One region of the Rhizobium oryzihabitans genome, then DNA from elsewhere that is predicted to be linked to it. Evidence: riboswitches for the same ligand, from Rfam matches in the RefSeq annotation. Region 1 holds a riboswitch; each other region holds the start of a gene.

Region 1 (10,341 bases):
AATGTCCAGCCCGTTTGTGCCTTCATCGGAAAGACTGAGCTGTATCGGGCGAAATGCTCTTTTCAGCGCATGCCACACGGATTTCGGCCTGCCGGTGGCGTCGATGACACCCCAGCCTGCGCCGGGCACCAGATCCTGCAGGGTCCAGACCAGGGCACCCTGGCACGAAGAAGCATCGCGGCGCCATTCGGCGAAGGTTGCTTCCATGACTTCGGCCGTGGCGGCGCGGGACATGTCGAGATAGAGACCGCCATCCTCGCGGCGCAGCACATCCGGTTCGACGTCGTATAGCAGTTTTAGATAATGGTCGCGAACATCCTCGAAATCCCAGGAGGCGCCGCGATCGCGTGGCGCGCGGGCCTTCCATCGCGGATCATGCACCGCCAGCGCGGGAAGATGTCTGTCAAGGGTTTCCTGCTCGGGAATATTGGCGAAGGCGAGGCACTCGGCGGCAAAGCGCACATCTGCCCGGCGGGCATCTTCCAGCGGACGGCAATAGGCGCCGACGCCATAATAATGGCCGACCCTGGCGTTGGGGAAGAAGGGCAATGCGCCACCCGAGGGTGAGTTGGCGACATAGACCGTGTCCGGCCGTTTCTCGACCACCACTTCCGGCAGGATTTCCTCGGTGAGCGTTCCTTTCCAGATTTGCTCCGGCAGACCGAGCATTGCGCCCTGCTGGTACATTTCGCTGCCGCCGCAAAAGACGGCGAGCGAGGGAGAAAGGGCCGTCGTCTCAAGGAACTGCGAGATTTCCGTGACGATATGCTGGCGGAGGGCTTCGTCCTTTGCCGGGTAATCGAAATTGGCGAGCATGGCGTCCTGCCAGACCATGATGCCGAGTTCGTCGCAGAGCGTGAAGAATTCCGGCGTCTCATAAGCCATGGTGCCGCCAACGCGGATCATGTTCATGCCGGCTTCGGCGGCTTTCCTGAGCCATGGTTCGTAATCCGGTCTCGATCCCGGCAGACGCACAATGTCTGCCGTCGTCCAGACCGCACCACGGCAGAAAACGGATTGTCCGTTTACCCTCAGCCCGAAACCGTTGCCGTCCTCGCCGTGATCGATCTCGAGATTTCGAAAGCCGGTCCGTCCGAGACGGTGTTGTTTGCCGTCCAGCTCCAGAATGATCTCGTGGAGAGCCGGTCTGCCATGCGTGTGTGGCCACCAGGTTTCGACGCCCGGTATGTGAAGTTCGCCGGAGAATTTGCCATTTTCAATGCTCGAAAGATCGGTGCTGTATCCGGCACAGATCAGGCGTGCGGTCGCAACGGTGCGGTCTGTTTCCAGTGCAAAACCCACTTTGCCGGTGCCGGTTTCATCCAGTGAAGATCGGGCTGTGCAGAGAACTCCGTCTTGCCTTATCAGGCTGATGGGTCGCCATGGGCCGGCAGCATGGATTTCCGGGCACCAGCCGGGCATATAGCCCAGTGCCGTTGTCCGGATGAGCCGCAGACCCTGCGTGTTCATCATCTGTGGCCGCCAGCGGGCGCGCGGGCCGGCTTTTTCAAGCCTCGGCGCAAGCGCCCGGAAGCAGATCGACAGTTCGTCCGCACCCGTCAGCTTGACTGGAACCTCCAGCCTTTCGAACATGCTCTGACTGGCCGCGATCAATTCGCCGTTGAAGAAGATTTCCGCAATTGTCGACAGGCCATCGAAGCGCAGGATTGCCCTTTCGCGGACATCGGAAATCATCGTCAGGCGATACCAGGCGTCCCTGTCGTTAAGGGCTGCCGGGGCAATGCGATCGAATTTTCCGGCCATTTCCAAGGCCTGCGCCACAGTGCTCGGAACGGATACGTTAAGGCTTTCAAGGGTTGCGGAAATATCCGACGGCGTCTCGAAGGCATCGGCCGGCGTCAGCGTCAGCGTCCAGCCTTCGCTCAGCAATTCTACGCTTTCGCCCGGAAGGTAGATCCTCACGCGGCCTCGCTGGCGTTCGACAGTTTCGCAGCAAGGCTGTCCATCAGGCCATCCCATGCTTCCGCAGCCGGATCGAGCACGGAGGCGAGCGCATCGAACTTGCGGCGCGTCACGGCGCGGGCAAGCTGGAACTGTACGGTCTTGGCGACCTCGGAAATGCGCAATGCATGGTCTCTGGCTTCAGAAAAGCCGTCCTTGTCCAGCCATTCGAGATGGCTTGCCGCCAGTTCGAAATTGGCGCCGAGCTGGCGCAGCGTGTTGAAGGCATATTTATGGAAAAAGCCGAAAGGCCTGTCGGCGACCTTCTCCACCTGGGCCGGAAACACGGCCGCAAAAGCCTTGACCGGGTTGGCGGAAGGACGTCTTGAAAAATGAAACTTCAGCAGCCGTTCGGCTGTCTTGCGGATATGGGCCGGTGAAGGATTGGTGTCCGCGAATTTTGCAAATTCCGTATAGGGCAGGAATGGCGGGTCGGTTTCCTGCAGATGGTGCTGGAACAGGCCGTCAAAGTCTTCGCCCGATAAATGGAAAAAACCGGAATTGTGGAAATAGTCGAGTTCCCGCTTCGCCAGATCGAGCCGGTTGATGGCGATGGTGGTCTTGCCGTGCTCCTTCTGGTAGCCCACCCCGTGGGTATCGGGCATATAAAAGCTATCCATCTCGATCAGGCAGATGCGGCCGCGCTCCAGCTGCGCCTCAATGTGGTTTTCCACCCGGTCGAAGATCGCAAGCTCGGTGGCGCGAACGCCATAAAGCGCTTCGAGATCTTCCAGCGGCACCTTGAAGAAGGTGAACTGGTCGCCTTCGAAATCCTGCGTCAGGGTGAAACCGAACATGGCTTCCGGCGGCAGGCCCCTGGCGGCCAGCACCTCGATCCACAGATCAATGTAGCAATTGGTTTCCGGCCACATTCTCTCTGAGGAATGAAGCGGATGCTGCACATAATTTTGAGGATCGAGACCGGGGAAAATCTGCCGCATGAACGATCAGCCCCAGAGCGTTTCCACGACCTTGGAAGGCCATTGTTTCACATTAAGACCGTGATGGGCAAAGAGCGCCAGCGCAATGCGCTCAAGACCGAAACCGACGCAGGCGGTATGGGCCACGTCACCATTGTCGAGGTTCAAATCCCATTTCTGGCCAAAGGCGTCCTGATGATAGTTGAAACTCATGCAGGCCGTCGGGTTGGTGGCGGATGTGACGGGGATCAGCAGTTCGAACTTCAGGTTCTGGTCACGCTGGTTGTTGGCCAGCATCTTGCCCGCGCGGCCAAAGAAGGGATCGTTGGCCACATCGATGGTGACATCGAGCCCCACGGCTTCCATCATCGCCACGCCGCGATCCATCCATGTCTGGCGGAATTCGGTCACATCGCTCTCCGTGCCCATGCGAACATATTCACGCATGCGGAAAAGCTGCTGACGCGCGGGGTCCTTGGAGGGCTCATGGCGGAAACAATAGGACTGGATGTCGTAGAGACCGCCGCCGGAAGGCAGCGCGCCGCGCTTGGCAATCGTCGGATAAAGCGGGTAGCAGGCCGCCGGCGTCAGCACGATGTCGGTGGCTTTCTGATCCTTGGTCCAGTCGCCGCCCTCATCCATGGTTTTCAGCAGGCTGACATGGTCGAGCTCGCAGCCACAGAAGGAGTGGACCGTGCCGGCAAGCTGCGGAAAGCTCTTCATGTAGCCGCTTTTTTCGAAATAGGCGCGGTTGATGCCCGGCGGAAAACGGATTGCTTCCGCGCCGTCAGCGCCGCCCGTGCGGTCGATCAGCCGTTCGAATGCGGCAATGACGTCCTCGAACTGGCCGCTGCGCCCGTAAAGACCGTCCACACCCGTTTCAATCAGCAGGCCCTCTTCGAACAGTCGATCGAGAAAGGATGTTTGCATGTCCATGGTCTTATCCCAAAAGGCTGGTGTCCTGCCTGTGAACCAGCAGGAGATTGGCGGAGTTACCGAGAATACGGTCATTGGAGATCATCAGGCGGGCGGAATGCGCATCGCGAAGGTGCCGGCCGAGGCTGTAGGGCGTACCGTTCTTGTAACCCATGATGCCGCAGACCAGCATGGCGTGGTCGATGATCTGAAGAATGGTTTCCGAAGAGCAGATCTTCACATTGTTCATGGCCACTGCAAAGGCCATGGACATGAGCTTGTCCGGGTCGCTCTTGGTGTCCTCGTAAGCCTTGATGCCGGCGATGATGTTGGATTTGACCACCTGCAGTTTGGTGGAAACTTCAGCAAGTCGGATCGCGCCGGGCGGAGCGACGCCGGGTGACTTGCGCGCCGCTGCTCTCACAAAGGACTGGGCGCGCAGCACGGCGTCGGACGCGATACCGTACCAGACGGCGCTCCACAGCAGATGGGAGCTTGCAAGCATCGATTGCGCCGCGATTTCAGCAAATGGTTTCGGGAATATCTGCACTGCCGGCGCTTCGCCGCGAAACAGGAAACCGTCCGAACAGGTGCCGCGCATGCCAAGCGTATCCCAGACATGGGTTTTTTCGAGCGTGTACTGATTTTTCAGGAAGACGGTCATCACCTGATCGGCGGGCGCGGCATCCTTGTGGGAGCGGGAGGTGATGAGGATGGCATCGGCATTGCTGCCATAGGAAATGACGGTGGCGTCCTTCTCCAGCTGGCAGAAGTCTCCGTCGACCTCGATGGCGCAGATTGAATTGCGCAGATTGCCGCCGATGCCGCCTTCGGTCGTCGCAGAGCCAAGCAGAAGCTGCTCGTTTGCAATGCGGCTCATGAAGCCTGCATGCCAAGCGCTTGCCTCGCCATGTTCCACAAGGCTGGATGCCTTGATGTGGTGCATGGCGAAAATCATCGCGGTTGCCGAACAGGCCTGGCCAAGCCGGGCACAGATATCGGCGATTTCCTGCAGGGAGGCCCCTTCGCCGCCAAGGGAGGAGGGGATCTGGATGCCCAGCAGGCGTTCCCGCTTCAATGCATCGACAGCCTCCTCAGGGAAGCGGCCGGTGACATCCACCTCGTCCGCATGTTTGGCGGCGATCGTCGCGACACGGCTCGCGCGCGCCGACAGTGTTTCATCCTGCGGCGATACGGTTACGTTCATCAGGCGGCCTCTTTGCCGTCCAGGATGAGCTTAACGGTGTCTTCGATGGCCTTGATGCTTGCAAAGGACTTGCGGTTGAGGAGGTTGTCCGGGAATTCGATATCGAAAGCTTCCTCGATACCCAGCATCAATTGCACCGATGCAAAGGAAGAAAGGCCGGCCGCATAAAGATCGGCTTCATTTTCAATCGTATCGACGGGGGTGGGAAGCTGGCCGAATTTTGCCAGTATTTCACGAATAGTCGCATTCATTCCAACGTATCTCCCGTGAATTTCACATTAGGATGGTTTGTGCTTATCGTTACGTTGCAAACGATAATATTCACCTAAACCGTTAGGTTAACTACAGCTGACGGCAACATGCGACATTCACGCACCGTTGCCAAGCATTGATCCGCGCCCTTGACAAATGTCGGGTGGTGTCTTTTGCTATCCTCCATTCACCAGGGGTGTCCCGTCAAGGGGCTGAGATTCTGCTTTCATGCGCAGTGACCCGTTGAACCTGATCCAGTTCATACTGGCGTAGGGACGGTGCAAAGACCGAAGGTCGGCTGGCGTATGGCGTCCAGTGTCGGCACTTCGGTATTTTCCATCATTCCGGCTCGAACTGGGTCTCCACTGTCAAACTTTGGAGCCTCATGATGAATATCGCTGCCAAGAATATCCCGCTTTCGGTTACAACCGGGCCGCATCCCGCCTCCACGAAAACCCATAAAAGCGGAATTTTACATCCGCATATCCGCGTGCCGATGCGCGAGATCGCCGTTCACCCGACCGCCGGCGAACCGCCGGTGACGGTCTATGATTCCTCGGGTCCCTATACCGATCCCTCATACGCCGTTCTGATCGAAAAGGGCCTGCCGCGTCTGCGTCACGACTGGGTTGTGGCGCGTGGCGATGTCGAGGCTTATGACGGCCGGCACGTCAAGCCGGAGGATAACGGCTTTGCAACCGGCGAGCGCCTGACGCCCGAATTTTCCGTGCGCCATCAGCCGCTGAGAGCCACGGCGAACAAGGCGGTGACCCAGCTTGCCTATGCGCGTGCCGGCATCATCACGCCGGAAATGGAATTCATCGCCATCCGGGAAAATCTCGGACGCGAAGCTGCGAAAGAGAAGCTGATCCGCGATGGCGAGAGTTTTGGCGCGCAGATCCCCGACTACGTAACGGCTGAATTCGTTCGTCAGGAAGTTGCTTCGGGCCGTGCCATTATCCCCGCCAACATCAACCACCCGGAACTCGAGCCGATGATCATCGGCCGCAATTTCCTGGTGAAGATCAACGCCAATATCGGCAATTCCGCCGTCACCTCCTCCATGGCCGAAGAGGTGGAGAAGATGGTCTGGGCGATCCGCTGGGGCGCCGATACCGTCATGGACCTTTCGACCGGCCGCAACATCCACAATATCCGCGAATGGATCATCCGCAATTCGCCGGTGCCGATCGGCACCGTGCCGCTTTATCAGGCGCTGGAGAAGGTCAACGGCATTGCAGAGGATCTCAATTGGGAGGTGTTCCGCGATACGCTGATCGAACAGGCGGAGCAGGGCGTGGACTATTTCACCATCCATGCCGGCGTTCGGCTGCATTACATCCCGCTCACCGTCAACCGCGTCACCGGCATCGTGTCACGTGGTGGTTCGATCATGGCCAAGTGGTGTCTGCATCACCACAAGGAAAGTTTCCTCTATGAGCATTTCGATGAGATCTGCGATATCTGCCGCGCCTATGACGTTTCCTTCTCGCTGGGTGACGGCCTGCGACCCGGCTCGATCGCCGACGCCAATGATGCGGCGCAATTTGCGGAATTGGAAACGCTCGGCGAGCTGACGCAGATCGCCTGGGCCAAGGACTGCCAGGTCATGATCGAAGGCCCCGGCCATGTGCCGATGCACAAGATCAAGGAGAACATGGACAAGCAGTTGAAGACCTGCGGCGAGGCACCCTTTTATACGCTCGGGCCGCTGACCACCGATATCGCCCCCGGTTACGATCATATCACCTCCGGCATCGGGGCCGCGATGATTGGCTGGTTCGGCACGGCGATGCTCTGCTACGTCACGCCGAAGGAACATCTTGGCCTGCCGGATCGTAACGACGTGAAGGTCGGTGTCATCACCTACAAGATCGCTGCCCACGCCGCCGATCTAGCCAAGGGCCATCCGGCTGCACAGGTGCGGGACGATGCGTTGTCGCGTGCGAGGTTCGAGTTCCGCTGGGAAGACCAGTTCAACCTGTCGCTCGACCCGGATACGGCGCGTTCCTTCCATGACGAGACCCTGCCGAAAGAGGCGCACAAGGTCGCGCATTTCTGCTCCATGTGCGGGCCGAAATTCTGCTCGATGCGGATTTCCCACGATATCCGCGCCGAGGCGCAGAAGGAGGGGCTGGAGGCCATGGCCGCGCGCTTCAAGGAAGGTGGCGAGCTATATATGCCGCTTCCGACGCCGGCCGAATAGATGCGTGTCCTTGTCAAGGGAACGGGGGTCGCCGGTCTGACGGCGGCCTTCGAACTGGCGCGCAGCGGTGTTACCGTGGAGGGTTGCGAGCGCAATGCCGAACCCTCTCGCGGCGCATCGTGGTATGCCGGCGGCATGCTCGCGCCGTGGTGCGAGCGTGAGAGTGCGGAGGAAGCGGTGCTAACGCTCGGTCAGGCGGCGCTCGACTGGTGGGACGAAGCGACCCCCGGCCTTGTCGTCCGGCACGGCACGCTGGTTGTCGCGCCCGCCCGCGACAAAGCGGAACTTTCGCGTTTCGCATCGCGGACCGGCGGCTATCGCTGGGTGGATGAGGGTGAAATCGCCGCTTTGGAGCCGGATCTTGCCGGGCGGTTCCGCTCCGGGCTTTATTTCCCGGGTGAGGGGCATCTCGATCCGCGTCTTGCGCTGCAATCATTGCATGAGCGCCTCTGCGATTTGGGCGTGCGATTTCACATGGGCGTTCCGGTGGATGAACAGTATTTCGACCGGGTGGTGGATTGCACCGGCCCTGCGGCGGTGGGTGAGATTGCCAACCTTCGCGGCGTGCGGGGAGAGATGCTTTATCTCGCCACGTCAGAGGTTTCCCTGTCCCGTCCCATCCGGCTGCTGCATCCGCGCATTCCGCTTTACATCGTGCCGCGTGAGCCGGGCCGTTTCATGGTGGGTGCGACGATGATCGAAACGGAAGATGCGGGCGCCATTTCCGCCCGCTCGATGATGGAGTTCCTGAACGCCGCCTATGCCGTGCATCCGGCCTTCGGGGAAGCGGAAATCATCGAGACTGGAACCGGCGTTCGTCCGGCTTACCCCGATAATCTGCCTGATGTCACCGAGGACGGTCGGACCATCTTCATCAACGGCGCGCACCGGCATGGCTTCCTGCTGTCGCCGGCGATGGCGCAGCGGGCGGCTGAAGTCGTCTGCCAAAATATTTCTGAAAAGGAACAGGATCATGAAACTTCTGGTGAATGGCGACGAGCTTGATCTCGCCACTGAGACGCTGGCGGGTTTGCTCTCCAGCCTAGATTATGAAGGCGACTGGCTGGCGACGGCGGTCAATGGCGAGCTGGTGCATTCGGAAGAGCGCGCCGATTATCAACTGAGGGCGTTCGACCGTGTTGAAATCCTCTCGCCGATGCAGGGAGGTTGAGGCCATGTTGACGCTTTATGGCCGTGAGGTCTCTTCCCGCCTTCTGCTCGGCACGGCGCGTTATCCGTCTCCTGCCGTGCTTGCCGATGCGGTGCGGGCCAGCAACACGGATATTCTGACGATTTCGCTGCGCCGGGAAACGGCGGGCGGCAAGAAGGGTGGTCAGTTTTTCGAGCTGATCCGCGAGCTGGATCGCTACATTCTGCCCAATACGGCCGGTTGTCATACCGTCAAGGAAGCGGTGCTGACGGCGAAGATGGCCCGCGAGGTTTTTCATACCAACTGGATCAAGCTGGAGGTCATCGGCCATCACGACACGTTGCAGCCCGATGTCTTTGCGCTTGTCGAGGCGGCGAAAATCCTCTGCGACGATGGTTTCGAGGTCTTTCCCTATACGACGGATGATCTTGTCGTCGCCGAAAAGCTGCTGGATGCCGGTTGTAAGGTGCTGATGCCCTGGTGCGCGCCAATCGGCAGCGCCATGGGGCCGCTCAATCCGATGGCGCTGAAATCGATGCGGGCGCGGTTTGCGGATGTGCCGCTGATCGTCGATGCCGGTATCGGCCGGCCGTCACATGCGGCGACTGTCATGGAGCTTGGCTACGATGCCGTTCTGCTCAACACGGCGGTTGCAGGCGCGGGGGATCCGGTCGGCATGGCGGAAGCTTTCGCCCGCGCCATCGAGGCTGGCCATCAGGCATTCCTGTCCGGGCCGCTGGAGGCGAGGGACATGGCCATTCCCTCGACACCTGTTATCGGGACGGCGGTTTTCTCCTGATCGCGGTCTGCCGCCTTCATCGGACATGTCACCTTTTGCGTTGACAGTGTCCCGTGGCGGCGGGATACCGGGAGAAAAGGGGAATGGCATGGCGGCACGCAACAATCTTCTGACGGATATCGCTGGCGTTTCGGTCGGCAATGTCACCGATCTTTCACTGGGCTCCGGCGTTACCGCGATTGTTTTCAACAAGCCCGCAATCGCCTCGGGTTCGGTTCTCGGCGGGGCTCCCGGCGGGCGTGATACCGGCCTGCTCGACCCGGCCATGACGGTGGAAACGGTGGATGCCTTCGTGCTCTCGGGCGGTTCGGCCTTCGGGCTGGATGCGGCGGGCGGCGTTCAGGCGGGATTGCGCGAGATCGGGCGTGGCCTGCAGGTTGGCTCCACCCGCGTTCCCATCGTGCCGCAGGCGATCCTGATGGACCTGCTGAATGGCGGCGACAAGGACTGGGGCCTCCATTCGCCCTATCGCGAGATGGGATATGCGGCTTTCAGGGCGGCGCGTGCGGAGCGCTTCGAGCTAGGAACGGTTGGCGCGGGAACGGGGGCAACCACGGCCACCTTCAAGGGCGGGCTTGGTTCGGCAAGCGCTGTCAGTTCCGGCGGTTACAAGGTGGCGGCCATCGTCGCCGTCAACGCGCTCGGTTCCGCGACTGTCGGCACAAGCCGCCATTTCTGGTCCGCACCTTTTGAGGTGCAGGGCGAGTTCGGCGATTGCGGTTTCCCCGCCCGCTTCACGGCGGACGATACAGCGCTTCGTTTGAAGGGTGTGACCCTGACGGCGACGACCATCGGTGCGGTTGTGACCGACGCGGTTCTCACCAAAGCGCAGGCGCATCGCCTTTCCATCATGGCGCATGACGGGCTGGCGCGCGCCGTGCTGCCCGCCCATCTGCCGAGTGATGGCGACACCATGTTTGCGGCTGCGAC
Region 2 (10,341 bases), on a different replicon from region 1:
CAATTCCAATCCAGCACTGCGCACGCTGCCTGTCGGCATTCAGCTTTATCAGGGCGAGTTCGCTTTCCCCTGGCCCGTCATCTCGGCAGCACTGGTGGTCGGCATCGTGCCGGTCGCCATCCTGATCGTCATCTTTCAGGAACGCGTTGTCTCCGGCCTCACCGCCGGCGGTCTCAAGGGCTAAACAGGTATAATCATGTCATTCGAAAAGACCAGCAACGGCTTCACGCTTGCAATCGGCGGCCGCATCATCCTTTCCCATTCGCCTGAGAACCCGGCCATCTTTGCCGGCTTCGGCAAGGAGCGGATGGAGATGTATCGCGGCAATTTCGATATCGAAGACTATGTCATCGAACGAACCGCGCTGCGCCATGCCGAAGTCAGCGGCGATAGCGTCACGTTTTCCTCCGCACCCGGACAGGCCCCACGCCTTCGCCTTACACTGAACGGCAATGCCATTCAGTTCACGGCGCTGGATGAGACCATAAACCGCCTGTGGCTGCGGGTCGTCGCGGAAACGGATGAGCATGTCTGGGGCGGCGGCGAACAAATGTCCTATTTCGACATGCGCGGCCGGCGTTTCCCGCTCTGGACGTCGGAGCCCGGCGTCGGCCGCGACAAGACAACGGAAATCACCTTCAAGTCGGATGTCAGCGGCAAGGCGGGTGGTGACTATTACAACACCAACTACCCGCAGCCGACCTATCTCTCCTCGCGCAAATATGCGCTGCATGTGGAAACAACGGCCTATTCGGTCTTCGATTTCCGCAATGCCGATTTCCACGAAATCGAGATCTGGACGATCCCGGAGCGTATCGAATTCTTCGCGGGCGATCATTTCACCGATATCGTTTCCGCCCTCTCGCTGCGGTTCGGTCGCCAGCCGGAACTGCCGGAATGGGTCTATAATGGCGCGATCATCGGGTTAAAGGACGGCGTCAACTCCTTTGCCCGGCTGGAAAAAATCCGCGCCGCCGGAACGAAGGTCTCAGGCCTGTGGTGCGAGGACTGGGTGGGGCTTCGCCAGACATCCTTCGGCGCGCGTCTCTTCTGGGACTGGCAGGCCAATGACACCCGCTATCCGCATCTTCGCCAGAAGATAGCCGAGCTTGCCGATCAGGACGTCCGCTTTCTGGGTTACGTGAACCCCTATCTCTGCGTCGACGGACCGCTTTTCCCCGTGGCCGAAGCGGCCGGTTATTTCGCCACCGGCGCGGACGGCAAGACGGCGCTGGTGGATTTCGGCGAATTCGATTGCGGCGTGGTCGATTTTACCAATCCAGCCGCAGCCGAATGGTTTGCCGAGGAGATCATCGGCCGGAACATGCTGGATTTCGGCCTTTCCGGCTGGATGGCCGATTTCGGCGAATATCTGCCGATCGACATCACGCTGTCGAACGGCGTCGACGCCAAGCTGATGCACAATGCCTGGCCCACACTCTGGGCCGAGGTCAATGCGAAGGGCGTCGAAAGCCGCGGCAAGACTGGCGAGGCGCTGTTCTTCATGCGGGCAGGCTTCACCGGCGTGCAGGCTCATTGCCCGCTCATCTGGGGTGGCGACCAGTCGGTCGATTTCTCCCGTCACGACGGCCTCGTCACCGTCATCTGCGGCGCGCTCTCTTCCGGCCTCATGGGCAACGCCTATCACCATTCCGACATTGGCGGATATACCAGCCTGTTCGGCAATGTCAGAACAGCGGAACTCATCATGCGCTGGGCGGAAATGGCCGCCTTCACCCCCGTCATGCGCACCCATGAGGGCAACCGCCCGCGCGACAACCTCCAGATCGACCAGGACGACGCGGTTCTTTCCCATTTCGCCCGCATGACGACCCTCTACACCGCACTCGCCCCTACCTGAAATCGCTTTCCGCCGAAGCGGCCACGACCGGACTGCCTGTGCAGCGCCCGCTTTTCCTGCATTACGAAGATGACCGGCAGACCTACACCCTCCAGGACTGCTATCTCTACGGAGCCGATATGCTGGTCGCACCCGTCTGGAAAGCCGGAGAAGAGCAGCGCACGCTCTATCTTCCCGGCAACGGGGAATGGGTGCATTTGTGGAGCGGCGAGCATCATCCCGGCGGACGCGAGGCGACCGTCGAAGCGCCGCTTGGCCAACCGGCTGTCTTCTATCGCGCCGATAGCAGCCATCGTCAGCTATTTGAACAGCTTCGCAGCATCTGAGCCGTTGACAGCCAGCTAAAAAAGCGACAGTTTCCGACCCATTCCGAGGGGAGCACCGAACGGTGCTGAGACGGCGATGAGCCGGACCCTTGAACCTGATCCGGGTCATGCCGGCGTAGGAACGGAAACTGTCGCGCTTTCAAGGTGCTGCCCTTTCTCTTCTCCGCTTTTCCCGGATCTCCGTGATTGTCACATCTGGAGACCGAATGATGATGCTGAAACCTCCCGTCCTTCGCACATGGTGCGGTTGCGTCTGAGGTCCGGCCCATGCGTCCCTCCCATGCGCTGAACGGCGTCCTGCTTCTGCTCATTCTGTGGCAGACAGGGACATGGCTGTTTGCGCCGCCGCGCTATATCCTGCCCTCGCCTGCCGATGTCGCCGCCGCTTTCCTGCGCCAGCCGGGTTTTCTGTTCGGACAGGCCATGGTGACGTTTGGCGAAATGGCCGTCGGGCTTTTCGCCGGTGTCACGGCCGGCATTCTCGTTGCCTTCACGATTGCCGCCATCCCGCGTCTTGGCCGCCTCGTCTGGCCCATGGTTCTGGTGTTGCAGGCTTTTCCGGTTTTCGTGCTGGCCCCAATCCTCGTCCTCTGGTTCGGCTTCGGCATGGCCTCGAAAGTGGTCATGACAGGGATCATCATTTTCTTTCCCGTCGCCTCCTCTTTCACCGATGGTCTCAACCGCACCGACCGTGCGATCCTCGACGCCGCCTCGCTGACGGAGGCGAGCCACTGGCAGATCCTCACCCGGCTGCGTGTGCCGCTGGCACTCCCCTCGCTCATTTCCGGTCTGAGGGTCGCAGCACCGCTCGCCCCGCTTGGCGCCGTCATCGGCGAATGGGTGGGCGCCTCGGCCGGGCTCGGTTTCGTCATGATCCAGTCCAATGCCCGCATGCAGACCGACACCATGTTCGCCGCCATGGCCATTCTCGCCGTCATGGCGGTGCTGCTGCGGCTTGCCGTCGACCGGGCGACAGCCAATCTGGCCCCTTGGGCCAAAGAGACAGAACACCTCATTCCTTTCAAATATTTGCGGAGACTTTCAGCACCATGAAGCGAACTCTTCTTTCCCTCGTCGTCGCGGCAGCAAGCGTGCTTTCCCCCATGCAATCGCAGGCGGCCGACAAGCTGACCGTGTTGCTGGAATGGTTCGTGAACCCGGACCACGCGCCGATGGTGATCGCCAAGGAACGCGGGCTCTTTGCCGATGCGGGGCTGGAGGTCGAACTGGTTCCGCCGGCAGACCCATCCGCCGTGCCGCGTCTGGTCTCGGCAAAACAGGCCGATATCGGCGTCCACTACCAGCCTAATCTCTATCTCGACCACGATGCCGGGCTGCCGCTCGTCCGTTTCGGTACGCTGGTGGAAACGCCGCTCAACACCGTCACCGTTCTGGCCGATGGGCCGATCAAAAGCCTGAAGGACCTGAAGGGAAAGAAAATCGGCTTTTCCGTTTCCGGTTTTGAAGATGCCATGCTGAAGCGCATGCTGGAGAAGGACGGCCTGACGAAAGACGATGTGGAACTCGTCAACGTCAATTTTTCGCTCTCGCCTTCCCTGATCGCCGGCAAGGTGGACGCCACGCTTGGCGGCTTCCGCAATTTCGAACTGACGCAGATGAAGCTTGAGGGGCACGAGGGCCGCTCCTTCTTCCCAGAGGAACATGGCGTGCCTGCCTATGACGAGCTGATCTTTGTCACCCATCGCGATCTTGCGAAGGACACCCGCCTGCCGCGTTTCCTCTCCGCCGTGGAACAGGCCGCGATCTTCATCACCAACCATCCGCAGGAATCCTGGCAGCTTTTCATCAAGGCCTATCCGAACCTTGACGATGCGCTGAACAAGCAGGCGTTTTTCGACACGTTGCCCCGTTTCGCCAAGCGTCCCGCCGCACTCGATCGCACCCGCTACACCCGCTTCGGCGAATTCATGCGGGACATGCAGCTGATCAAGCAGGCGCCGGCGGCGGACGACATCGCCGTGGAGCTGCAGTGACCATGGCAGACAGTTTTCCGACAGCGGCAAAGGCCGCCGAGATCCTCGGAAGGGTGAGGCAAGCGCGCCCGCGCGTGCATTGCCTGATGAACACCGTCGTGCAGAAATTCACCGCCGACGGCATCACCGTCGTCGGCGGCATTCCATCGATGACCACTTCGCTTGAGGAAATCGAGAGTTTCGTCGCCAAGGCGGATGCGCTTACCGTCAATCTCGGCACGCTGGATGCGGAACGGCGCAGGGTTATCCGGCTTGCGATCGAGATCGCCAATGCATCGGCAAAACCCTGGATCGTCGACCCCGTGCATTGCGACTATTCGCCGTCGCGGCTGGAATTCGCACGCGAACTGATCGCGCTTTCACCCACCATCGTGCGCGGCAACCGCGCGGAGATGAGCCTGATTGGCGACGTACCGGATGCGGTGCGGATCGAGACCGGGCCGGTCGATCATCTGCGCGATGCCACCCGGAGCGTCAGCATCGTCAACGGCCACCCGTGGATGGCGAAGGTGACGGGCACCGGTTGCCTCTCTGGCGGCGTCATCGCTGCCTTCATGGCGGTGGAAAAGGACGCGCTGACAGCCGCGGCCGCTGCACTCGCCGTCACCGGCGTTTCCGCCGAAATCGCCGCCGTCAACGCAAAGGGTCCCGGCACATTCGAACCGGCGTTTCTGGATGCGCTTTCCGAAGTTTCCAGTGAGGAGATAACAAGACATGCAAGGATCGAGCATGAACAAGGTTGATTACCGCCTGAATGCGCTGGTCGATGCGAGCCTCGGCGATGTCGCGCCCCTGGCCGAGCTTGCTCTGGCGGCCGCGCTCAACGGCGCAACCATCCTGCAATATCGTGACAAGCATGGCTCGACTCGTGAAATGATCGAGAACGCGCGGGCCATCCACGAGGCTATCGCCGGCACCGGCGTGCCGCTCGTCATCAACGACCGGGTGGATGTGGCGCTCGCGTCCGGTGCGGACGGGGTGCATCTTGGCGCAGACGACATGGACGCCGAAACCGCCAGACGTATTCTCGGCGAAAAGGCAATCATCGGCCTTACCGTCAAGAACCGGGCAGATGCCGAACGGGCTGCCTCCATGCCCGCGGACTACGCCTGCATCGGTGGCGTGTTCGAGACGGTTTCCAAGGTCAATCCGGACAAGCCGGTCGGTATCGATGGTTTCACGCTGCTGCGCGGCCTTTTGCGTGAGTGGCGGCCGGAAATGCCGGTGGGCGCCATTGCCGGCATCGATCTTGCCCGTGTGCCACCCGTCGTCACCGCCGGTGCGGATGGCGTCGCGGTCATTTCCGCCATCTTCCGCGCCGGCGATATTGCCAGCGCAACCAAGGACTTCCGCGCGGCAGTCGACACGGCGCTGAAAGCGAGACAGCCATGACAGCCATTGCATTGACCATTGCCGGTTCCGACAGCGGTGGCGGCGCGGGTATCCAGGCCGACATCAAGACCTTCTCGGCGCTCGGCGCCTATGCCGCCAGCGTCATCACCGCCATCACCGCCCAGAACACCAGGGGCGTGACGGCGGTGGAGGATATTTCCGTCGCAAGCATCGTCGCGCAGATGGATGCGGTTTTTTCCGATCTTGCCGTCAATGCAGTGAAGATCGGCATGGTATCGCGGATCGAAACCATCGCCGCCATCGCGGCGCGGCTTCGGCAGCAGACCCAACCGGTGGTGCTCGATCCGGTCATGGTGGCAACATCAGGCGACCGGCTGCTGCATGAGGACGCCATCGAGACGTTGCGTCGCGACCTCCTGCCGCTCGCCGCCATCGTCACGCCGAACCTGCCAGAGGCAGCGTTGCTGACAGGCACGCCGCTGGCAACCACGCAGAGCGAAATCACCCGTCAGGCAGAAAAGATCCTGACGGCGGGCGCGAAAGCCGTGCTCATCAAGGGCGGCCATGGCGATGGGCCTGAGAGTACGGATTATCTGTTCGCAGGCGGCACGATGCAGGCGCTTTCCGCGCCACGGGTGGACACGAAAAACGACCACGGCACCGGCTGCACGCTGGCGGCGGCGATTACCGCCTATCTCTCCATGGGCTATGAGTTGGCGGAAGCGGTGGGGCTGGCGAAGGACTACCTGAATGGTGCGCTTGACGCTGGCCGTGGGCTTGCCGTTGGTCAGGGGCGAGGGCCGGTGCATCATTTTTATAAGTGGTGGGGGTGACATCGAGACACGGAGTGTGGGGCTTACCCCCTCTGTCCTGCCGGACATCTCCCCCTCAAGGGGGAGATCGGATGGGGCAGTCGCTCGGTCCCTTTTATCGTCGGTGTTAGGGTCTCGTCCGCTGACTGAAATGCGCGGAGCGGGCCACTTGTCGATCTCCCCCCCTTGAGGGGAGATGTCCGGCAGGACAGAGGGGGGTAAGCCCCACACTCCACGCTACCGCGCCTTCGGCGTCGCCAGCACATTCCGGATCGCAAAACTCGAATGAATCCGCGAAACACCCGGCAGCTTCGATAAAATCTCCTTGTGAATACGCTCGAAATCCCCCGCACTTTCCGCTTCACAACGCAGGAAATAATCCGATCCGCCTGTCATCAGGTAACATTCGCGGATTTCCGGATAACGCCGCACCGCGTTTTCAAAACGGTTGAGAAAATCCTCCGTCTGGCGATCGAGCGTGATCTGCACGATGACCGAGATCACCTCGCCGCCCGCAAGGCCGCTGGTGAGCGCCGTATAACCCCTGATGATACCTTCCCGCTCCAGAATATCGACCCGGCGAAGGCAGGCGGAGGCCGAAAGGCCGACCTCTGCGGCGAGTTTCGCATTGCTGATGCGGGCATTGAGCCTGAGCAGGCGGATAATATGGCGGTCGGTCGCATCGAGTGACGACATAGAAAATTCCAATACGGCAAGGAAAGTTGCGTAGAGTGGAATTTTATCGCATGTTATTCGAACAATAGCCAAGAAATTCGATAATCGTTGCAATACTCTCATATGATAAAAATGAGGGTGAACGACCATGGACATGCAGATCAGCCGCCAGCAGGCAGCCGGTGGTGCAAGCGGCCATCTGACTATCGATCTCGGCGCATTGCGCGACAATTACCTGACCCTTGCGGCCATGGCCCCCACGGCTCAGACGGCAGCGGTCGTCAAGGCCGACGCATACGGCCTCGGTGCCGATATCGTCTCACAGACCCTGTTCGATGCAGGTTGCCGCAATTTCTTCGTTGCACACATTGATGAAGCGCTGGCGCTCCGGCTGCGTCTTTCAGCAGAAGCGCGGATTTTCGTCCTCAACGGGCTTCAGCCCGGCAACGAGACCTCCTGCGCCGCCATGGCCGTCACTCCGGTTCTGAATTCACTGGAACAGATCGCACAATGGGCGGCCCATGCCAAAAAGCTCGGCAAGCCACTGCCCGCCGCGGTGCAGATCGATACTGGCATGTGCCGTCTCGGCCTCTCTCCCGAAGAGCTTGGAGTCCTCGCCTCCGGGCCGCAGCTGCTGGAGGGTATCGACATTGCCTTTGTGATGAGCCACCTCGCCTGCGCTGATGAGCCGGATCACCTCTCCAATGCTGCGCAGCTTTCCGTGATGCGAAAAGCCGCTGTCGCCTTTCCTGATGCCCCTGTCTGCTTTTCCAATTCCGGCGGCATCTTTCTCGGCAATGATTACCACAACCACCTGCTGCGCCCCGGAATCGCGCTTTATGGCGGCGCGCCCTCCATTGCCCGTCCCAACCCGATGAAGCCGGTCGTCCGTCTGGATCTCGCCGTCGTCCAGACCCGCACGGTTCCCGCAGGTTCGCTGGTCGGTTACGGCGGTTCCTTCGAAACAGCCGGCCCGACGCGCCTTGCGGCGATCGCCGCCGGTTACGCTGACGGGCTGCCGCGTTCGCTCAGCAATCGCGGCGCGGCGTGGTATAACGGCGTACGCCTGCCGATTGCGGGACGCGTTTCGATGGACAGCATCATTCTCGACATATCCGCCCTGCCCGAGGGAACATTGACCCAGGGCAGTCTCGTGCAGATGATCGGGTCCGAGCAGACGCTGGAAGACATTGCCGACGATGCGGGCACGATCGCCTATGAAATCCTGACCGGGCTCGGACGCCGTTACCGCCGCACCTATATTCAGCCGGGCGAAACCCCGGCAGTCGCTTCAACATCTGTCAGCCATAAGTGAGACGATCATGAACGTCACTATCCTCGGAGCCGGCGTCGTCGGCGTGACATCCGCCTGGTATCTGGCCAAAGCCGGACACAAGGTCACGGTGATCGACCGCCAGCCGGCTGCAGCACTGGAAACCAGCTTTGCCAATGCGGGCGAAGTTTCCCCCGGCTATTCCTCACCGTGGGCCGCACCAGGCATCCCGATGAAGGCGATGAAATGGCTGTTCATGAAACATGCGCCGCTGATTATTCGCCCAACGGCCGATCCGGCGGCGTGGCGCTGGATGAGCCAGATGCTGCGTAACTGCACATCGGCGCGTTATGCCATCAACAAGAGCCGCATGGTGCGTGTGGCCGAGTATAGTCGCGATTGCCTGATGGCGCTGCGCGAAGAGACCGGCATAGAATACGACCAGCGCATGCAGGGCACTCTGGAGGTATTCCGCACACAGAAGCAGTTCGATGCCATCGGCAAGGACGTGGACGTGCTGACGGCGGGCGGCGTGCCCTTTGAAATTCTCGACCGCGACGGCTGCGCCGCCATCGAACCCGGCCTTTCCCCTTCGAAGGAAAAGATTGTCGGCGGCCTGCGCCTGCCCGGCGACGAGACCGGCGACTGCTTCATGTTCACCACCGAACTTGCGCGTATGGCCGAAGAGGCGGGCGTTACCTTCCTTTACGATACCGGCATCATGCGCCCCGTCGTCGAGGCAGGACGCGTCAAGGCGGTGGAGACCACCCGTGGGCTGGTGGAGGCCGATATTTTCGTGGCGGCACTGGGCAGCTATTCGCCGCAGTTCGTGCGCCAGCTTGGCCTTACCCTGCCGGTTTACCCGGTCAAGGGTTACTCCATCACAGTTCCGATCGTGAAAGAGGAGCGCGCACCCGTTTCCACGGTCATGGACGAGACGTTCAAGGTTGCGATCACCCGGCTCGGCTCACGCATTCGCGCCGGCGGCATGGCCGAGATCGCTGGTTTCAGCAAGGATTTGCCGGCCGCTCGCCAGGAAACGCTGGCCCATTCGGTCGAAGACCTGTTCGGCGGCGCGGGTGACCAGACCCAGGCGAAATTCTGGTGCGGTCTGCGTCCCATGACGCCGGATGGCACGCCTGTGATCGGCGCCACCCGCTACAGCAATCTTTATCTCAACACCGGCCACGGCACGCTTGGCTGGACCATGTCCTGCGGCTCGGCCCGTGTGCTTGCAGATCTCATCAGCGGGAACAAGCCGGAGATCGACACGCACGATCTGGCTCTTAGCCGTTACGCGGCTTAGTCCGAAGGACAAATTTCCGTCACCCTCGCCCTTGAGGCGAGGGTCCACCAGACTGGGCGGGTCGCTCAATTATCCTAAAGCGCCAGTGCATCCTTCAGCGCCAGACCTTCCTTCATGCGAAGGTCGAGATCGGCTTCGATGTGATCGAGGTGCTGCAGCATCAGCGCCCGGGCCTTTGCCGCATCCTTCGCCTCCAATGCATCGAGCAGGTCGGCATGATCGTTGTGGCCACAGCTTGAAACGCCCGAGCGCCCGTAGAGCGCAATAACCAGCGACGAGCGGGCAACCAGCTCGTCCATGAATTTCTCGAGAATGGCATTGCCGGCAAGCGAGGCCAGCATCAGGTGAAAATCGCCTGATGCCTTGATTTCCGCGCGTCTGGCGTTCGGGCCGCGCTCATGCTGGTGGCGGCTCTCCTGAACAAGATGCTCTCTCAGCTGCTTCACCGCCGCAGGCGTGATCTTGTCGATTGCGGCGTCCAGAACGCCGGGCTCGATCAGCCGGCGCGAAGCAAAAACCTGCCGCGCTTCGTCCGGTGTGGGATTGGAGACAAAAGCGCCGCGGTTGCGCTCGGCCTTGACCAGCCCTTCGTAAGCCAGCATCTGAAGAGCCGCCCGCACCACCGTGCGGCTGACATCGAACAGCGTTCCCACTTCCGATTCCGACAGTTTCGTTCCCGGTGCAAGCCGTCTGTCGACAATCGCATCGCGCAACGTATCTCGAATAGCCTGGGCACGATCT
Region 3 (10,341 bases), 160 kb from region 1:
ATGAAATACCCGATGAAGAACAGCGAAGCGCCAAGTCCATAGGCATATTCGCTGAGGCTCAGCGCATCGACCATCTGCAGCTTGGCATAGCTGACGTTTTGCCGGTCGATATAGGCGATGAGATAGAGAAGGCCAAGAAACGGCATCAGCCGCCAGGTGATCTTCGAGATAAGGGATTTTTCCGATACCATATGCTTTTCCCTCCCTTCGATTGCTCGTCGAAATGCAAATGATAAGGGGACCCATCTATATGTGCGGCGCAAAATACGCAAGTTGCATTGCATCATAACCAATGGTGAAAGGGCTGCAAAAAAGGCACTTCAAGGTCGCAAGCAGATGGTGCGGCGCACATTTAAGTCGCCGCGTCAGCGTTTTACGGTCGGCATGCATTCATATTGCCGCGAAACCGGCAATCTGCTATGAAGACCGCCATGGGATCTAAATTCGGATGTCTCGCGCAGAATGTATATGTGCTGCAGGACCACAAGCGTCTGCCGGCACGATTTTTCGCGCGCATTTCCGGGGCGCTCAACAGCCGACTTAGGCTCGCCTGACAGCACCACGCTGTCCACCGCCGTACTGAACCCTGATTTACCTTTTCCATGACAAGGCAATTGAGCCATGAGCGCATCCAGCACCCTGCCCCGCACCCTCTATGACAAGATCTGGGACGACCACGTCGTCAATCGTGATCCGGACGGTACCTGTCTTCTCTACATCGACCGTCACCTCGTCCATGAGGTGACGAGCCCGCAGGCCTTCGAAGGCCTGCGCATCGCCGGTCGACCGGTCCATTCGCCCACCCGCACACTCGCTGTCGTTGATCATAACGTGCCCACCACAGCCGACCGGCTGGAAGGCATCAAGAATGAGGAAAGCCGCATCCAGGTGGAAGCGCTTGCGCAGAACGCCAGGGATTTCGGTGTCGAATATTATTCCGAGCGTGACAAGCGCCAGGGCATCGTCCACATCGTCGGCCCTGAACAGGGCTTTACCCTGCCGGGCATGACGATCGTCTGCGGCGACAGCCACACCTCCACCCACGGCGCTTTCGGCGCGCTGGCGCATGGTATCGGCACGTCTGAAGTGGAGCATGTTCTGGCGACCCAGACACTGATCCAGAAGAAGGCCAAGAACATGCTGGTGCGTGTCGATGGCAAGGTTCCGGATGGCGTTACCGCCAAGGACATCATCCTCGCTATCATCGGTGAGATCGGCACGGCGGGTGGAACCGGCCATGTGATCGAATTTGCAGGCGAGGCGATCCGGTCACTCTCCATGGAAGGCCGCATGACGGTTTGCAACATGACCATCGAGGGCGGAGCCCGCGCCGGTCTGATCGCACCGGATGAGACCACCTTCGATTACATCAAGGGCAAGCCGCGCGCACCGCAGGGCGAAACGCTGGAACAGGCCATCGCCTATTGGAAAACGCTGAAATCCGACGAAGGCGCCCACTATGACAAGGTCGTGGTGCTCGACGCGGCCAACCTGCCGCCGATCGTCTCCTGGGGTTCTTCGCCTGAGGACGTGACTTCCGTAGAGGGCATCGTTCCCAATCCGGATGATATCGAGGAAGAAAACAAGCGTACTTCCAAGTGGCGTGCGCTGGATTATATGGGCCTGAAACCCGGCACACGCATCACCGATATTGCCATCGATCGCGTCTTCATCGGTTCCTGCACCAATGGTCGTATCGAGGATTTGCGTGCAGCCGCGAAGATCGTCGATGGCCGCAAGGTGGCTCCCACCGTTTCGGCCATGATTGTGCCCGGCTCCGGTCTCGTGAAGGAACAGGCGGAGAAGGAAGGTCTGGACAAGATCTTCCTCGAAGCCGGTTTTGAATGGCGCGAACCGGGATGCTCCATGTGCCTTGCCATGAATGACGACCGCCTGAAGCCCGGCGAACGCTGTGCCTCCACCTCGAACCGCAACTTCGAAGGCCGTCAGGGTTACAAGAGCCGCACCCACCTCGTCTCTCCCGCCATGGCGGCGGCAGCAGCCATCGCAGGTCATTTTGTCGATGTGCGTGAGTGGCAATAATTGCCGGACGACGGCTTGAACAGCAAACCCGGAGCGATCCGGGGTTTTTCTTTGAGCTTTATTCCGAAATGATCTTCACCCGCTGGCCGGGCTGAAGCGTAGCGGTGGCGCTCATCGCATTGATCATGCGGAACATGTCGAGCTTCCGGTCGGTCCCCATCATCCGCGCGGCGATCGTTGCCACGGTTTCACCGGACTTCACCGTCACCACCCGCACCCGCAGCGGCTTCAGTGAAGCGATCTCCGACGGAGTCATCTTGCGGAAGCTTGTGCGCAGCACGTTGGCGATGGAATCAAGCTGCGCATTGCCCTTCGGCACCGCCGTCAGGAAACGGAATATCTGTTGCCCGACACGAATGACGGTCACGTCGAAATCCCATTTGTCGGCGGTCGCCCGGGCTGTGGCGGCTTCCAGGCCGTTGATCTGCGTTTCCTTCACGGTTTCCGGTATCAGGCCGGCAACCCAGCCGCTGGTCAGATAATTGGCAAGGGTGGTCTGCTTCGGGTCGGCCACGCCGTCGAAACGGATCGCCATATCGCCCGGCCCCGTTGCAAGCACCGCCTCCACCTTGTTATCGATGACGAAACCTTCCGGCACGTCGAAGCGGATTCCGAGCGTTCCGTGGAGGAACGTCTGGCCCCTGACGTAACCTTCCTGCGGGCTGTCGCCATAAAGCAGGCCGTCTATGCCATCCAGAAACCAGTCGCGCCCACGGTCCCCGACCTGCCCCTCCTGGCCAAAGGCACGGGCGTGCCGGCGCGCAAGCTCGATGCGCTGCGGCGTGTTGGGGTGGCTCGAAAGGAAGTCGAGGCTCTGGTCGTTTTCCGGATCGGCCGAGGAAAAACGCGCATAGGCGGCCATGGAATCCAGAAAACGCGGCGATGCAAAGGGGTCATAACCGGCCTCACCCAACATGCGCACGCCAATCACATCCGCCTGCAATTCCTGCTGGCGCGAAAAGGCCGCGAGCCGCAGCTTGCCACGTGCAAGCGCCTGCTTGCCGGCAAGATCGCTCGACAGAACCTCGGCAACCACGCGGCTCGCAATCACCTCCGCCTCTTCCCGGCGCTGGCGCTCGATACCGTGGTTTGCGGTGACATGGCCCATCTCATGCGACAGCACGGCTGCGACTTCCGAGGCATCGTTGGCGAGCGCGAGAAGCCCGCGCGTCACGTAGAGATAACCGCCCGGCAGCGCAAAGGCGTTGATGGCAGGCGAATTGAGGATGGTGATGCGGTAGGACTGCTGCGGGTTTTCCGAAACGGCTGTCAGAGCACCGGCGATGCGCGCGACGAGCCGCTCCGTCTTCGCGTCACGATATTCGCCGCCATAACTCGCCACGATACGCGGATGTTCACGCGCGCCCATCTGGGCACGGGGATCGTTCTTCTGCACCTCTTCCACGGTCTGCGGATTGTCCGAGGGGCGCAAGGTGGACTGGTAGGCCGGGCTGAAGAGAGACTGGCACGACGACAGGAGCACAGCGGACGCCGTCAGCAAAGACCACGCGGCAGCCATCCTGCCCGAACGGCTAAGGCCTGAACGGGAGAAGAGCCTCCCCTGTGCAGTCATGCTATTTCTCATTCTCTATGCCTGCCCCTAACGTTCCTGATCATCCGTTAATTGCAGACCAGAATAACAGATTCGCCCCAACGAGCCATGAATGTCGAAACGGTAAAAACGATCCATCAAGTCCGGAATATTCCTGAAGAACGCAATAATTCTCGTCTTTTCTCGGGCAACAACTTGAAACTGGCAAGTGCAAATTAGCGCCATTGAAGTCATCTAAAGCGATTGCCAGCGAGGCGCGTCGAAAATAAGGCGATCAGCCGTTCAGAAAACTCTCCACCGCCTTCACATTTTGTGTGGCGAAGAAATCTGCGGTCGCGCCAGTGTAGACGACCCGGCCACGATCAAGAAAAACCACCCGCTGCGCCAGCTTTTTTATGTCTTCGGGATGGTGGGTGACAATAATCACCGTGTTTTTTGTTTCAGCATGCAAGTCCAGAAGCAGGGAGGCCATGCCCGCCCGCAACCCCGGATCGAGGGCCGCGAAAGGTTCGTCGAGCAGCATGACAGGTCTTTTCCGGACCAGCGCACGCGCCAGCGCCGCCCTCTGCCTTTCCCCGCCGGAAAGCGTTCCGGGCAAACGTTTGTCAAAACCGGCAAGTCCCACGCGTGTAAGCGCCACGTCGATCCTCTGCCGGTCTTCCGCCCGCAGTTTCAGCCCGGGGCTGATGCCGAGCGCGACATTGGTGAAGATATCGAGATGGGCGAAAAGATTATTGTCCTGGAAGATCGATGAAACCGGCCTTTCGGAAGGATCGAGCGCCTTCATGTCCTGCCCGCCGATCAGGACGCGCCCGGAATCGGGAACCTCGAAACCAGCGATGAGATTGAGGAGCGTCGACTTTCCCGAACCGGAGGCCCCGACCACGGCCGTCGTCTGGCCTTGCGGGAAGGTGCAATCAAGATCGAAATCCTGCGTTCCAAGCCTCAGCGTGACCTTGTCCAGCCCCACGGCAAATTCATCGCCCGTCATATGTTCGCCCTTGCTGATTGGGATTGCCGTGAAACACCGCCGGCGGCAAGCAGCAGGCAGACGATGCCAAGAATGAATGCGTATCCGGCGGCATCATTGGTGCGGTAGCTGCCCATATTGCTATAGACCAGCCATGGCAAGGTCACGAAACTTTCCGAACCGAACAGGGCAACCGCCCGAGATCGCCGAGCGAGAGGGCCATGGCAAAGGAAAACGCCATGAGTAAAGGCCGCCGCAGAACCGGCAGATCGGCAAACCGCAGCCGCGTCAGTCCCTGAAGCCCAAGGCTGGCGGAGAGCCGAGACGTGCGTAAAAAATGGCTGGTGAAGGCTGGCTCCAGCACCCGCATGGCAAGCGGCAGCGCCATCAGCATGTTGATCAGCGCCACAAGAACGGGAGCATAAACGCTGACATCTCCAAAGGGCCGCAACAGCAGGAACCACCCGCTTCCCAGCACGACGGGCGGCACCAGGAGCACAAGCGAAGACCCCGCCCGAGCGTGGTGGACAGAAATCGCAGCGGTCGGGCGGCATGCCGTCCGGAAGCCACAGCCTGGCGCGCACGGATGATCGCGAAGCAGCAGAGCACGACAAGGGCTGCGGATAGCAGGGCGATGGCAAGGCTGGTCGCAGCAGCGCGTAGGAAGATCGGCGCCGACAGCAGGCGCAGCAGGTCGGCATTCAGACCTGAGACTGTTATGGCGACAAGCGGAAGACCAATCAGCAGAACAGCAAAAGCGATGGCCATCCCGTCCCAAAGACGGGCACCAGAGCCCTTGCCGTCGAAACGGCGAATGGGACGGCCAAGCGAGGCAATTTCCGCCTCGGGCGATGGCAAAAAGGCGAGAAGGCCAAGCAGTATCGCCGTGAGGGCGATCTGCAGAACCGAAAGTGCAATCGCCCGCTGCGGATCGAAATCGAACCGGAGCGCCTGATAGATCGCCACTTCCAGTGTCGTTGCCGCCGGCCCGCCGCCCAGCAGAAGCACGAGCGTGAAGCTTGTGGCGCACAGCATGAAGACAAGCCCGGCAATGCCGGGAACCAGTCGCGAGACCGTCGGCCATTCGATGAAACGGAAAACCGCAACCGGCCCCATGCCGAGGCTCGCGGCCATGCGCCAATATTCGCCCGGAATGCGCTCCAGCCCGGCCAGCATCAGCCTCACCGCGACCGGCAGATTAAAAAACACATGCGCGATGAGGATGCCGGAAAGGCCATAAATACTGAAGGGCTCATCCGCACCTGCAAAAACAAGGGCCGTATTCAAAACACCCTGCCTGCCCCAGATGGCGATGATGCCGAAGGCGCCGACAATGACCGGCAGCCCCATCGGCACCGCCATTAGCCGGATGATCCATATCCGCCCCGGAAAATCTTGTCGGCGGGAGAGCGCCAGTGCCACCGGCAGGCCTAGAAGGATCGATAGGACGGTCGACAGCGTTGCCTGATAAAGCGTGAAACGCAGGATGCGCAGCGTATAGGCATCCATGATGCCGGCGGCGGGTGCACCGGCATCGAAAGACAGAAGGGCCGCGACAGCGAGCGCCATGAACAGGAAAACGGCGGCAAAGGCCGCCGTTCCGGCAATGATCGACCACCTGTAGTCGCGACGCAGCATCATGCGCGGGCGTGCCTCTTCCTCAATTCATGCTCATGGCTGCAAGCCATTCGTCGATCCAGGCCTTGCGGTTCTTCGCCACCTCTTCCGGGTCCATCAGGAATGTCTTCTGCGGCACGACGAGTTTGGAGAACGCCTCGGGCAGGGGCTTGGACGTTTCAGCGACCGGCATCATCCAGTTGTTTTCCGGAATGGCATCCTGAAATCCTGATGTCAGCGTGAAAGCGAGGAACTGCTTCGCCAGTTCCTTATGCGGCGCGTTTTTGAGAAGGCCGGAAACCTCGATCTGGATGTAGTGCCCCTCGGAAAAAGCCGCGGCCTGATAGCGATCCGTCTTTTCCGAGACCATGTGATAGGCAGGCGACGTGGTGTAGGAGAGCACCATCGGAACCTCACCCTTGGTGAAGAGGCCATAGGATTCCGACCAGCCCGGCGTGACGGTGAGGATGCGCTTTCTGAGCTTCGCCCAGGCTTCCGGGCCTTGTCGCCATAAACCGACTTTACCCAGAGCAGCAGGCCAAGCCCCGGCGTGGAAGTGCGCGGGTCCTGAATGGCGATCTTCTGCGAGGGGTCGCCTTCCACGAGGTCCTTGAGACTCGTCGGCGGGTTTTTCACCGTCTGCGTGTCATAGATGACGGCGAAATGCCCGTAGTCGTAGGGCACGAAAACATCGTCCTTGTAACCGCCCGGCACCTTGGCCGCCGATGCATCGATGCCGCTGACATCAAAGAGACCGGTCTGTTTCGCTTCCGCGACCAGATTGGTGTCGAGACCAACGACGACGTCCGCCTTGGACCCTGCGCCTTCAAGCTTCAGACGGTTGAGAAGCGCAACACCATCCGCCACGCCAACGAAATTGAGCGTGCATCCGCAGACCTTCTCGAAGGCTTCCTTCACCTTGGGGCCGGGACCCCATTCGGAAACGAAGCTTTCATAGGTGTAGACGGTCAGTTCCTGTTTATCTTGCGCAGCGGCAAGACCGGGCAGAAACAGCGAAGCGGCAACGAGAAAACTCGGGAAAAGACGACGGCGCACGGGTACCTCCTCATAACAAAAAGGGAAATAGCCGCTTGCCTTGAAGCCGTCTAATCCCTCCGCCGGTATGAACCGGATCAGGTTCTTCGGGTTGGCAAGCCTCTCAGCCTTTTGCACGCAAGCACAAAAGACACCCCGTTAGATCATGATGATGATGTAGTCCCGCCGTCTCTGATTGGCAAGATGGCTGCCGTCAGCCCTGCGCCGTCATATGGACCAGTTCCCAGACGTGACCGTCCGGATCCTGAAAGCTGCCGGCATACATGAAGCCATGGTCCTGAACAGGTTTCCAGCCGCTTCCGCCGGAAGCAAGCGCCGTTTCGATCATCCGGTCGATTTCTTCGCGGCTTCCCGCCGTAAGACAGGTCAACACCTCTGTGCTGCGCGTCGCATCGGCGATATCGCCATTGATGAAATCGCGAAAACGCTCTTCCTGGAGAAGCATCACGAAGATGTTCTCCTCAACGATCATGCAGAGCGTGCGGTCATCCGAATATTCCGGATTGAAGCTGAAACCGAGAGCCGTGAAGAAGCTTCTGGATGTCTCGATATTCTTGACCGGCAGATTGACGAAGATCATGCGCATTTTCTGAACTCCTCCGAACCCGCACAGGAAACGGCAATTCCGCCTCCCTGTCAAAGGCGGATGAGGCCTCAGTCAAGAAATCGCGACCGCAGTCACCCCTCAATTTCCTCGCGCAGCATCTCCAGCTCCAGCCATTCCTCTTCCATGGCTTCAAGCTTTTCGCGCAGCTTTGTCATTTCCTGCGCCAGCGTGTTGAAGGCAGCGGGATCCTTGGTGAAGAGATTGGGATCGGCCATGCGCTGCTCGCGCTTTGCGATTTCGCCCTGCGCCTTTTCCATCTCCTTGGGAAGATTTTCGAGCGCGAACTTCTGCTTGAAGGAAAGCTTGGCCTTGGCCTTTGAAGGGTCCTGCGACGCGGAAGCGGAAGGTGCGGCCTTCGCCCTTTCCTGCTTCTCCGCCTTGCGTTTTTCTTCCGCCGCACCCTTTCGCTGCGCCATCATGTCCGAATAGCCACCGGCATATTCGATCCAGCGTCCATCCGGCTGGTCCGGATTGGCGGGCGCAATGGTGGAAGTAACGGTGCGGTCGAGGAAATCGCGGTCGTGGCTGACGAGGATGACCGTGCCGGAAAAACCCGCAACGATTTCCTGCAACAGATCGAGCGTTTCAATATCGAGATCGTTGGTCGGCTCGTCGAGGATGAGCAGATTGGTCGGCTTTGCCAGAATGCGCGCCAGAATAAGACGGGCGCGCTCACCACCGGAGAGGTTGCGGATCGGCGTGCGGGCCTGTTCCGGCTGGAACAGGAAGTCCTTCATGTAACCCGTCACATGTTTCAGTTCGCCGTTGACCAGCAGATTATCGCCTCGCCCGTCGGTGAGGTAATGGGCAAGCGTATCGTTCGGATTGAGATCTTCGCGCTTCTGGTCGAGCGTCGCTATCTCGAGATTGGTGCCGAGCTTCACCGTGCCGCTGTCCGGCTCAAGCTGTCCGGTCAGCATCTTCAGAAGCGTGGTCTTGCCCGCACCATTCGGGCCGACGAGACCGATGCAATCGCCACGATGCACCCGCAGCGAAAACGGTGCGATTATCACGCGCTCGCCATAAGACTTGGTGATGGCCTCGGCCTCGATGACCAGCTTGCCGGATTCCCGCACGTCAGCGGCCGTCGCCTGCACCGCGCCCTGCGGTCCCTTGTGACCGCGATATTCCGCGCGCATGGCCTGAAGCTCGCCCACGCGGCGCATGTTGCGCTTGCGTCTGGCAGTCACGCCATAACGCATCCAGTGTTCTTCGCGCTCGATGGCCTTGCCGAGCTTGTGCTGCTCCAGTTCTTCCTCTTCCAGCACCTTGTCACGCCATTCCTCGAAATGCGCAAAGCCGCGATTGAGACGGCGCGACTGGCCGCGATCGAGCCACACGGTCGAGGTGGAGACCTTCTCCAGAAAACGCCTATCGTGCGAAATCAGCACCAACGCGCTGCGCGTCTGCTGCAATTCGCCTTCAAGCCATTCGATGGTGGGCAGGTCCAGATGGTTGGTCGGCTCGTCCAGCATCAGAATATCGGGCTCGGGCGCCATGACGCGGGCAAGGGCCGCGCGCCGCGCTTCGCCGCCGGAAAGGCTTTCCGGATGTTCCTGTCCCGTCAGCCCGAGATGCTCGAGAAGATAAGTGACACGATAGGCATCGTCTCCCGGCCCGAGCCCCGCCTCGGCATAGGCCTGCACGGTGTCGTAACCTGCAAAATCCGGCGCTTGTTCCAGATAACGGATGGTGGCGGAGGGGTGGCGGAAAACCTCGCCCGACTGCGCTTCGACCAGACCTGCGGCGATCTTCATCAGGGTCGACTTGCCGGAACCGTTGCGCCCGACAAGGCAGATGCGATCGCCCGGCTCCACCTGAAGATTGGCGCCATCGAGCAGCGGGGTCACGCCGAAAGTCAGCTTGATGTCATCGAGTTTCAAAATTGGGGGTGCCAAGGCGTCAGGCTCCGGTCAGATCATAAGGGCGGGCGAGCACGATGGCTTTGCCGCTTTTCAGCGAGAAATGCACGAGCCCGCCATTCGCGACATTGGAAATAGTGCGGGAGGAGCCGAAAGCAAGCGAGAAATCCTTGAGCGGATAACGCACATTGCCGATATCAAGCCCCGTAAGAGCGGTGAGCCCGGCAACGGAAAACAGCGAAGCGGGTGGCAGATCGATATCCAGGGAACCGGCAAGAAGCGGGCGAGCCTCCTCTTCGCCGGAGGTCAGCGTAACGTCGAGACCACGCTCAGCAAGCGCCACCGCGTAAAGAAGATGCTGAAGCGCATGGTCGCTTCTCGCCCCACCCAGTGCACCAACGAGCACCAGCGAACCCGCGCCGCGGGCAAGAGCCTCCGAGACTGCGATCTCGCCATCGGTCACGGCCTTTGCGGCCGGGTAAGGTTGGCGCTCCACATCGGGCCAGGAGCTGATCAGCTCCGCGCTGGCGGAATCGAAATCTCCCACCCAGAGCTCTGGTGTAAGATCAAGCGGTGCAGCATGGCGCATGCCGCCATCGGCCGCGATCACACGGCTGTTCGCAACCGCCAGCTT

Evidence for each region. A riboswitch is a leader RNA that binds a small molecule or an ion and turns the genes downstream of it on or off. The one in region 1 is predicted to bind thiamine pyrophosphate.
Region 2: linked by a shared signal. The riboswitch ahead of G3A56_RS18165 (ABC transporter permease) and the one ahead of thiC (phosphomethylpyrimidine synthase ThiC) in region 1 are both predicted to bind thiamine pyrophosphate.
Region 3: linked by a shared signal. The riboswitch ahead of thiB (thiamine ABC transporter substrate binding subunit) and the one ahead of thiC (phosphomethylpyrimidine synthase ThiC) in region 1 are both predicted to bind thiamine pyrophosphate.

What each region holds. Positions count from the first base shown of each region.
Region 1 is NZ_CP048632.1:2,531,592-2,541,932, forward strand. Features, by position in the region: gene G3A56_RS12890 (glycoside hydrolase family 2 protein) at 1-1,923, opposite strand, end outside; gene G3A56_RS12895 (DUF1839 family protein) at 1,920-2,903, opposite strand; gene G3A56_RS12900 (amino acid--[acyl-carrier-protein] ligase) at 2,910-3,818, opposite strand; gene G3A56_RS12905 (acyl-CoA dehydrogenase family protein) at 3,823-5,004, opposite strand; gene G3A56_RS12910 (acyl carrier protein) at 5,004-5,255, opposite strand; TPP riboswitch at 5,439-5,550, shown strand; gene thiC (phosphomethylpyrimidine synthase ThiC) at 5,645-7,462, shown strand; gene thiO (glycine oxidase ThiO) at 7,463-8,467, shown strand; gene thiS (sulfur carrier protein ThiS) at 8,436-8,633, shown strand; gene G3A56_RS12930 (thiazole synthase) at 8,638-9,411, shown strand; gene G3A56_RS12935 (P1 family peptidase) at 9,500-10,341, shown strand, end outside.
Region 2 is NZ_CP048635.1:302,537-312,877, forward strand. Features, by position in the region: gene G3A56_RS18155 (carbohydrate ABC transporter permease) at 1-184, shown strand, start outside; partial or broken gene G3A56_RS18160 (alpha-glucosidase) at 197-2,187, shown strand; TPP riboswitch at 2,224-2,326, shown strand; gene G3A56_RS18165 (ABC transporter permease) at 2,455-3,240, shown strand; gene G3A56_RS18170 (ABC transporter substrate-binding protein) at 3,237-4,181, shown strand; gene G3A56_RS18175 (hydroxyethylthiazole kinase) at 4,184-4,924, shown strand; gene thiE (thiamine phosphate synthase) at 4,911-5,573, shown strand; gene thiD (bifunctional hydroxymethylpyrimidine kinase/phosphomethylpyrimidine kinase) at 5,570-6,367, shown strand; gene G3A56_RS18190 (Lrp/AsnC family transcriptional regulator) at 6,584-7,042, opposite strand; gene alr (alanine racemase) at 7,170-8,336, shown strand; gene G3A56_RS18200 (D-amino acid dehydrogenase) at 8,344-9,600, shown strand; gene G3A56_RS18205 (GntR family transcriptional regulator) at 9,675-10,341, opposite strand, start outside.
Region 3 is NZ_CP048632.1:2,375,036-2,385,376, reverse strand. Features, by position in the region: partial or broken gene G3A56_RS12230 (MFS transporter) at 1-191, opposite strand, end outside; gene leuC (3-isopropylmalate dehydratase large subunit) at 622-2,043, shown strand; gene G3A56_RS12220 (M48 family metalloprotease) at 2,102-3,562, opposite strand; gene G3A56_RS12215 (thiamine ABC transporter ATP-binding protein) at 3,870-4,586, opposite strand; partial or broken gene thiP (thiamine/thiamine pyrophosphate ABC transporter permease ThiP) at 4,583-6,206, opposite strand; partial or broken gene thiB (thiamine ABC transporter substrate binding subunit) at 6,226-7,238, opposite strand; TPP riboswitch at 7,276-7,386, opposite strand; gene G3A56_RS12200 (VOC family protein) at 7,432-7,824, opposite strand; gene G3A56_RS12195 (ABC-F family ATP-binding cassette domain-containing protein) at 7,917-9,743, opposite strand; gene G3A56_RS12190 (thiamine diphosphokinase) at 9,748-10,341, opposite strand, start outside.